2 regions of the Catenovulum adriaticum genome follow, and region 1 is predicted to be linked to the other one. Evidence: predicted binding sites of a transcription regulator. Region 1 holds the regulator's gene; the other holds the start of a gene.

Region 1 (4,648 bases):
TGTTCATAATTTGATCAAGTCGTTTCGTATCAACCCTTACAGTGGTTTCTGCAGCTGGCGCTGATGGTGATGATTTTTTAGCTGGTGCTGGCGGCTTGCTAGCGGCTGCCGGTTTTCCAGAGCTTGCTTGACTTGTTACAGGTTTATTTACGTTAGACGCATTTGGTTTATTAACGGTATTGACCGCATCAGGCTGAGATTTTGCAACGTTGGGCGCGCTTGCTTGAGGCTTTTCAGGTGTGACACTTTTACTTGGGGCTTTTCCTTTACCATGTAATTCATCTAACAGTGATTCAAATTCATCATCAGATATATCATCAGATGATTGGTTATTTGATACGGATTGACTCGCCTGTGGAGCTGGATTCGATGACGGTTTTTTAGGGCTAGCAAATTTACCTTTCCCGTGTAGCTCATCTAATAAAGCTTCAAATTCATCATCTGTAATTTCATCAGTATTATGGCTGGGAGTTGAAGGATTATTTGCGGGTAATGTGGCTGATGTTTGACTAGACGATGGTTCATTTGAACTTGCACCCGGGGCTTTATTTGCACCATGTAATTGATCTAATAAAGCTTCAAATTCATCATCTGTAATTTCATCAATTGAATTAGATTCTAAATGGCTGTCAGCTACGTCTGAGACAGGCAAGTTCGACTCCTCCACGGACTGCTCAAACAATTCAACATCCGAGTCACCCACAGTAGGGTCTATTGTAGCACTCGCAGTATTTTCATCTTCACGTTCGGGTTCACTTAACGTATGTAAAGTATCCAATAGTTCTTGAGAAGCTGGTTCTGGCTCTTCTCGGTTTTGGATTTGCGAAAACATTAAATTAATACAGTCTAACGACTGTAAAATAACATCCATAAGTTCAGGTGTTACTTTGCGCTGGCCTTTTCGTAAAATATCAAACACATTTTCAGCGCCATGACATGCATCTACGAGGGCTGTCATTGCTAAAAAACCTGCTCCGCCCTTTACGGTATGAAAGCCTCTGAAAATAGCATTGAGTAAATCCGCATCTTCAGGATTATTCTCAAGCTCCACTAGCTGCTCTGATAACTGCTCTAAAATTTCTGCTGCTTCAACTAAAAAATCTTGCAGTATATCTTCATCTACATCAAAGCTCATGGAACTCGTCCCCTATTAAAAACCTAAACTGGATAACAAATCATCAACTTCATCTTGGCTCGCCACGGCATCAGTTCTTTCTTCTGCATCGATAATTGGGCCTTCAGCGCCTTTATTTATTGTCGTTGGTTCGGCTGGTTGTGATTGTTGTTCTTGTTGTGGTGTGCCAAATACGGTTAATAAGTGAATCAAGTTATCTTCAACTTCTTTAACCAATTCAATAACTCTGCGTATTACTTGTCCGGTTAAATCCTGAAAGCCTTGCGCCATTAAAACTTCGTTAAGTTGAGTTTGTAGGCTTTGGGAATCTTTCTCAGACTGGTGCAGTATATGATTAACGCTGTAACATAGACTCTTAAATTCGCTCAACTCAATTTGACGATTCATTAATTTATCCCAAGTTGGGATAATTTCTTGAATATTCTTATTTAAATCAGAGGCGATTGGTAAACAAGCATCAACAGCATCCATTGTTTGATTTGCTGCTTTTTCGGTCATATCCATTACATAGGCAAGCCGGGTTTGGGCATCAGGAATATCTTCATTAGCCAAATCAGCAATGCGCATATCTAATTGGAAGCTGCCCAAAGAATCATGTAATTGTCGAGTTAATTTACCAACTTGAGCAAACAGCTCTTCAGACGTTGCTTGTGTCACTTTTTGCAAAATGTCATTAGCGGCTTGGTTTTCACCCCGCTCAAGCAAACTAACTAACTGTTTTGCGTCTTCAAGGCTAATTAACGGTTCATTAGGTAACAATGGTGTTCTCCTGATACCTAATTAAGCTAAACGCTCAAAAACCTTGTCTAACTTTTCCTTTAGGGTTGCAGCGGTAAAAGGTTTAACAATATAACCATTTACACCCGCTTGGGCTGCTGCAATAATTTGTTCTTTTTTCGCTTCAGCAGTCACCATTAAAACCGGAATATTTTTTAACCGCTCATCCGCTCGAATTGCTTTTAATAAATCAATGCCTTGCATACCTGGCATATTCCAATCAGTCACCACAAATTCAAAATCGCCATTTTGTAACATTGGCAATGCCGTGGCGCCATCATCCGCTTCAGAGACATTAGTGAACCCTAAATCTCTCAGCAAGTTTTTAATAATACGCCTCATGGTTGAAAAATCATCTACAACCAAAACTTTCATATTTGTATCCAAAGCTTCCTCCGCCTCTGAGATTATCTCATGGATTAATAATAATTTTTATATCTGTTGCCAGCTATTTAATTTTGCTTTTAATCTGTGCATTGCTTGACTATGAATTTGACTCACTCGAGATTCACTCACATCAATAACGGCACCAATTTCTTTTAAATTCAATTCTTCATCATAATATAAAGAGAGCACTAATGCTTCTCTTTCTGGTAGTGTTTCTATCGCTTTAACTAATTCGCTCTGAAACGCACCGTGAGCAATATCTTCAAATGGTTCATCTTGATGTTTATCATCAGAGCTACCAATCACATCTTCAGTAACACCAAGATCTTCTATTCCTATAATCTTACCACTATTTACATCATTTAAAATATGATGGTAGTCATTAATGCTTAACTCTAATTTTTCAGCAACTTCAATATCACGCGCATCACGCCCAGTTTCATTTTCAACATCATTAATCGCTTTCGCGATAAGTCGGCTATTTTTGTGGACTGAACGCGGCACCCAATCGCCACGGCGAATTTCGTCTAACATGGCGCCTCGAATCCGAATTCCAGCAAACGTCTCAAAACTTGCGCCTTTGCTACCATCAAAATTCTTTGACGCTTCAAGCAGGCCTATCATACCAGCTTGAATTAAATCATCTACTTGAACGCTTGCAGGTAACCTTGCCATCATATGATGAGCAATACGTTTAACTAGGCCAGCATGCAGCTCTACAAATGCTTGTTTTTGATTAACAGATTGATAAGCAGCCACTTTATTCACAACAGACTACACTCCCGGAGAGACCAATTGTTCAATAAAAAATTCTAAATGACCTGTTGCGCTTTCAGGGGTTGGCCATTTTCCGGCTCGAGAAGCTAAGGTTTTAAACGCCATAGATGCGGGCGATTTAGGAAATGCTTCGACAATCGTTTTTTGTCGACGAACAGATTTACGAACATTTTCATCAAATGGAATAATAGCCACTAAATCCAATGCAACATCCAAAAACCGATCGGACACTTTAGACAACTTCGCGAATAATTCCTGCCCTTCACGCATAGAGCGAACCATGTTAGCCACAATTTTAAAACGAAAAACATTGTAATCACGATTCAATACTTTAATCAATGCATAAGCATCGGTAATGGATGAAGGTTCATCACATACCACTACCATGACATCTTGCGCTGCGCGTGAAAAACTAAGCACCATGTCTGAAATGCCAGCTGCAGTATCGACGATTAATACGTCAAACTCTTGTTTAAGCTCACTAAATGAACGAATTAAACCAGCATGCTCTTGAGTCGATAGTTCAACCATATTACGCGTACCTGAAGTGGCTGGCACAATTTTAATGCCTTGTGGGCCGGTAATTAAAATATCGTCAAGTTCACATTCACCAGCTAACAAGTGAGATAAGTTTTTTTCAACTCGCAAGCCCAACATAACATCCACATTGGCCAAACCTAAATCCGCATCAAAAACTAAAACGCGTTTACCTTGCTGAGCCATCGAAACCGCCATGTTTAAAGACACATTGCTTTTACCAACACCGCCTTTTCCGCCGGTGACCGCAATTACTTTAATTCTTTCATTCGCGCTTTGTTTCATTGTTCGAAGGCCACTTGCTTGATCACCTAACTGGTTATTTAATATCATAAATTTATTTATATATAGGTTGTCTTGAGCTATCTGTAAACCAGTGAGGATGAGAAAATTCATTTTCATCCATATAACCGGCAGCCTGGTCGATTAAATATTGCGCAGTTGCAGCTTTAATATCTTCCGGCACTCGCTGACCATCCGTAAGATACCCTATTGGCAACGCATTTTGAATGGCAACACTAATAATTTCTCCCAAACTCATGCATTCATCTAATTTGGTGAAAATACAACCAGTTAAGTTAGTACGCTTAAACTGTTGCACGGTTTCCATTAAGACACTTTGCTGCGACGTTGCTTGCAATACTAAATAATTTCTAATTTTAATTTGAGTTGATCGCATTAAACTATCAAGTTGTTCAGCTAAACGAACATCTCTTTGGCCTACCCCTGCAGTATCAATTAAGATTAATTTTCGGTTTCTTAATTGATGCAAAGTGTCGGCTAATTCATCTTCATGGCGAACCACTTTACATGGACAACCAATAATCCGAGCATACGTTTGTAATTGCTCATGAGCACCAATACGATAACTGTCTGTTGTCACCAAGGCAACTGAGTCTGCGCCATGTTTTTTAGCAAAATGAGCAGCAAGTTTAGCTACCGTCGTTGTTTTTCCAACGCCAGTTGGTCCTAATAATGCAACCACACCACCACGACGCATAATGTCGTTATTAGTCACATTGATTTGCCCACTTA
Region 2 (4,648 bases), 1.2 Mb from region 1:
AACGGGATGATAAACCTACACGGCCTTATCAAATGCAATGCGGTTCATTTAGAGTAGAAGGCCAAGCCAATACCATGAAAGCTAAAATTGCGTTTGCAGGGCTTGAATCTATGGTTAAAAAAACCAATGGTTCTAATGGCGTTTGGTATCGAGTGGTTTTAGGCCCTTACCCTACAAAACGAGAAGCTGAAGCAGATAGGCACAAGTTGCAAAGAGCAAAAGTGAATGGGTGCCAAATTTGGTTTTGGACTTGATTTTTAGCAAACCAATCCCATCTTAAATTCATAAATAAAAGTAACCCGCTGCATTGGCGGGTTATTTATGCTTGTTGCCATGATTGGCGGTAAGTCTCAACTAAGAGGAAAATATTTATGACTACGATAGTTTCAGTGCGTCGTGGCGACACAGTTGTTATAGGTGGTGATGGCCAAGTATCGCTTGGTAATACCGTAATGAAAGGCAATGCACGCAAGGTTCGCCGTTTGTATCATAATAAAGTGATAGCTGGTTTTGCTGGTGGTACAGCCGATGCGTTTACTTTATTTGAGCGTTTTGAAAGTAAACTAGAAATGCACCAAGGCCATTTAACCAAAGCCGCGGTTGAACTTGCAAAAGATTGGCGAACCGATAGAGCGCTACGCCGTTTAGAAGCCTTATTGGCGGTAGCTGATGAAACAGCCTCACTTATTATTACTGGTAACGGTGATGTCATACAACCAGAGCAAGATTTAATTGCAATTGGTTCGGGTGGCTCATTTGCTCAGGCTGCTGCGACTGCTATGTTAGAAAATACAGAGCTTGATGCGCGCTCAATCGTAGAGAAAAGCCTGAAAATTGCAGGTGATATTTGTGTTTACACTAATCAAAATCAAACCATTGAAGTGTTAAATGCGAATGACTCAACTAAAACTGAAGCTAAAAAGTAGGAGCCAATTATGTCTGAGATGACCCCAAAAGAAATTGTTCATGAGCTGAATCGTCACATAATTGGTCAAGACAATGCTAAAAAAGCAGTTGCGATCGCTTTAAGAAACCGCTGGCGCAGAATGCAGCTTGAAGAAGAGTTGCGTCAAGAAGTTACGCCTAAAAATATTTTAATGATAGGTCCAACGGGTGTCGGTAAAACTGAAATTGCACGTCGTTTAGCTAAACTCGCTAACGCGCCTTTTATTAAAGTTGAAGCCACAAAATTTACTGAAGTGGGTTACGTAGGTAAAGAGGTTGAAACGATCATTCGTGATTTAGCTGACATCGCGGTTAAAATGACTCGTGAACAAGCGACTCAAAAAGTGAAATACCGAGCTGAAGAAGCGGCCGAAGAGCGTATTTTAGACGCCTTATTGCCAAAGCCTAAACCTATGTATGGCGAAGAAGCACCAGCACAGGAAAGCTCAAGTTCAACCCGCCAAGTTTTCAGAAAAAAGCTGCGTCAGGGCGAATTAGACGATAAAGAGATTGAGATTGATGTGTCTGCGCCTCAAGTGGGTGTTGAAATAATGGCGCCTCCTGGTATGGAGGAAATGACCAATCAACTGCAAGGTATGTTCCAAAACTTATCGGGTGATACTAAAAAGACACGTAAATTAAAAGTAAGAGAGGCTTTTAAATTGCTGATCGAAGAAGAGGCCGCACGTTTAGTTAATCAAGAAGAGTTAAAAGAAGAGGCCATCGAAAACCTTGAACAAAATGGCATAGTGTTTATTGATGAAGTTGATAAGATTTGTAAGCGCGGTGAAGGCAATGGCCCAGATGTTTCAAGAGAAGGTGTGCAGCGCGATTTATTACCGTTAGTTGAAGGCTCAACGGTTTCAACTAAACATGGCATGGTTAAAACTGATCATATTTTGTTTATAGCCTCTGGTGCATTCCAAATGGCTAAACCGTCAGATCTCATTCCTGAACTGCAGGGGCGCTTACCTATTCGCGTTGAGCTGGGTGCGTTGTCATCGGGCGATTTTGTCAGAATCTTAACAGAGCCTAAAGCATCATTAACTGAGCAATATAAAGCCTTGTTAGCAACAGAAGGCGTTAATGTTGATTTTACCCAAGACGGCATTGAATGCATTGCTAATGCTGCGTGGAAAGTAAACGAGAAAACCGAAAATATTGGGGCTCGTCGACTTCATACCGTGATGGAAAAGCTAATGGAAGAAATTTCATATGATGCTTCAGAAAAAAGCGGCGAAGCATACTCAATTGATGCTGAATTTGTTAAAAAGCATTTAGATGATGCTGTCGATGATGAAGATTTATCTCGATTTATTTTATAAATAAGCTGATTAATCTCACTTTATTTAAAATGTTTTTGCTAAATTTCATAAAAAGCCAATAATCATTGATTATTGGCTTTTTCTTTTTTTTAATCTTAATTTTCAAATAGTTAGATTTCTTCTTTATTGTTATTTCCTCGCCTTACTCGACCGATAAATAAAAAACTTTAGCGATTTTTTTGTCCTTTATTTTCACTTTTTTATTAAAGAAGCGACTTTGCACTCCGATAACCTAATTGTCAGCGGATGATAATAATAAAAACAAGGTAGCGTTTATTTAGATGATTAAATCAGATAAATAAGCCAATAACCAAGCAGCAAAGCTGCAAAAAACAAAGCAACGAAAAAAGTTCAGGAGAGTGTAAAATGGGTATGTTCGTCAATACAAATGTTTCATCATTAAATGCGCAACGTCAATTAACAGGTTCAGGTAACGCGTTAGACACAGCGTTTGAACGTTTATCATCAGGTTTTAGAATTAACCGAGCCTCAGATGATGCGGCAGGTTTGCAAATCACAGACCGAATGACCACACAGGTACAAGGTTTAAACCAAGCGGTTAGAAACGCAAATGATGCCATTTCATTAACGCAAACAGCTGAAGGTGCAATGCAAGAAATTACGACTTCATTGCAACGAATTCGTCAATTAGCGATTCAATCACAAAATGGTATTAATACCTCAGCAGACAGAACCGCACTACAAAAAGAAGTGAGTGCGTTAAAAACTGAAATTAGCCGAATTGCGACAACCACACAATTTGCCGGGGTTGATTTATTGCAAGGCGATTATTCAGCAAAATTCTTAGTGGGTGCCAATGGCGGCCAAACGATTTCAGTCAACTTATCACGAGCAGCGGGTGGCAGCTTTGGTGCTTCAAGCTTAGTCGGTGGAGACTTATCAGTTGCAAGTGAACAACTGGCTTCGGCAGCGCTGAGCAAAATAGATGCAGCGATTTCAACTATCGGTGCGGCACGTGCAGACTTAGGTGCGCTTCAAAATCGTTTTCAATCAACGATTCGTAACTTAAGCAACGTTATTGAAAATGTCTCAGCAGCCCGTTCGCAAATTAAAGATACAGACTTTGCGACAGAAACAGCGACTTTGACAAAAAACCAAATTTTACAACAGGCGAGTACAACCGTATTAAGTCAGGCGAATCAACGTCCACAAGCGGCTTTATCTTTATTAGGTTAAAGATGGATAGATTAAAGGTTAGATAAAGCTATCTAACCTAATTTTAAGCTAAAGCCTTTATTGCTTAATTAAAACATTGAAGACTCTTTGAGTAAGAATGATTATTTTAAGTGAAATCGCGTTTTAGTCGTTTATTTTAGTCAATCGTTATTAATCGGTTTTGGTTATTGGCGGTTGACTTAACTGTCTCGTAAGCACTCTCCTGACTGGTGTTGCGATTTGCCGGAGCATTTTGCTCCGGCTGTTTTCGTTACATTGAGTTTTAATGAGTTATTACGTGAATTTAGGTTGGGCTAATTAAGAAGCACGGCTGTTCGTTTTTATTGTGCCAAGCATATGTGTAAATAAAAGTGAAAGCTTGTTATTTGAAACCAGCTAATTAAAGAAGAAGGACAAGGTTAAATTTAAAAAAAGTTAGGCAACCCGCCTATAACCAGCAGAATCAAATAAACGGATAAATAGTTGTATTTTGTTTACTGCTCACTTCATATCTTGCTGATCAGCTAGTGTTTATAACACCTACCCTGCATTTTAAATGTTTTATATGTTTAAAACATTGTTCTGTTTTTATTTTTCACTTAGTTTTCTATTTGTTTTAATTAACTTTTATTATTTAGCCAATTATTATTAAATTAATTTCTAAAGTTGTTTAACTTTTGGTCGATATAGAAATAGACAATGACACATATTTTAAATTTTGTGGCTTTTGTCTTAATTAGGCATTAAGTGGCCTATTAATTGATAAAAGAACATTCTAATTTTAGGAGTGAGTATTATGGGTATGTTCGTAAATACTAATGTATCTTCATTAAATGCACAGCGTCAGTTATCAAACTCAGGCAATGCATTAAATACCTCGTTTGAGCGTTTATCATCAGGTTTTAGAATTAACCGTGCATCAGATGATGCAGCCGGTCTTCAAATTACTGATCGTATGACTACGCAAATTCAAGGTTTAAACCAAGCAGTACGTAACGCAAACGATGCAATTTCATTAACGCAAACCGCTGAAGGCGCGATGCAAGAAATTACCACCTCTTTGCAGCGTATTCGTCAGCTTGCAGTACAATCGCAAAATGGTATTAATACCTCAGCAGACCGTACTGCACTGCAAAAAGAAGTCAGTGCGCTTAAAACCGAAATCAGCCGAATTGGTACAACTACTCAATTTGCTGGGGTTG

What was found. The regulator FliA, encoded in region 1, starts transcription of late flagellar genes. The targets are predictions, from matches to a motif close to CTAAAGNTNNNNNNNNNNNNGCCGATA.
Region 2: the regulator FliA is predicted to act here: its motif matches at 2,474-2,500, upstream of OLW01_RS09740 (flagellin N-terminal helical domain-containing protein).

What each region holds. Positions count from the first base shown of each region.
Region 1 covers NZ_CP109965.1:1,023,617-1,028,264, reverse strand. The annotation lists gene OLW01_RS04635 (chemotaxis protein CheA) at 1-1,135, opposite strand, end outside; gene OLW01_RS04630 (protein phosphatase CheZ) at 1,151-1,894, opposite strand; gene cheY (chemotaxis response regulator CheY) at 1,916-2,299, opposite strand; gene OLW01_RS04620 (RNA polymerase sigma factor FliA) at 2,345-3,067, opposite strand; gene OLW01_RS04615 (MinD/ParA family protein) at 3,074-3,946, opposite strand; gene flhF (flagellar biosynthesis GTPase FlhF) at 3,951-4,648, opposite strand, start outside.
Region 2 covers NZ_CP109965.1:2,242,983-2,247,630, reverse strand. The annotation lists gene OLW01_RS09755 (SPOR domain-containing protein) at 1-254, shown strand, start outside; gene hslV (ATP-dependent protease subunit HslV) at 372-926, shown strand; gene hslU (ATP-dependent protease ATPase subunit HslU) at 936-2,270, shown strand; gene OLW01_RS09740 (flagellin N-terminal helical domain-containing protein) at 2,637-3,467, shown strand; gene OLW01_RS09735 (flagellin N-terminal helical domain-containing protein) at 4,243-4,648, shown strand, end outside.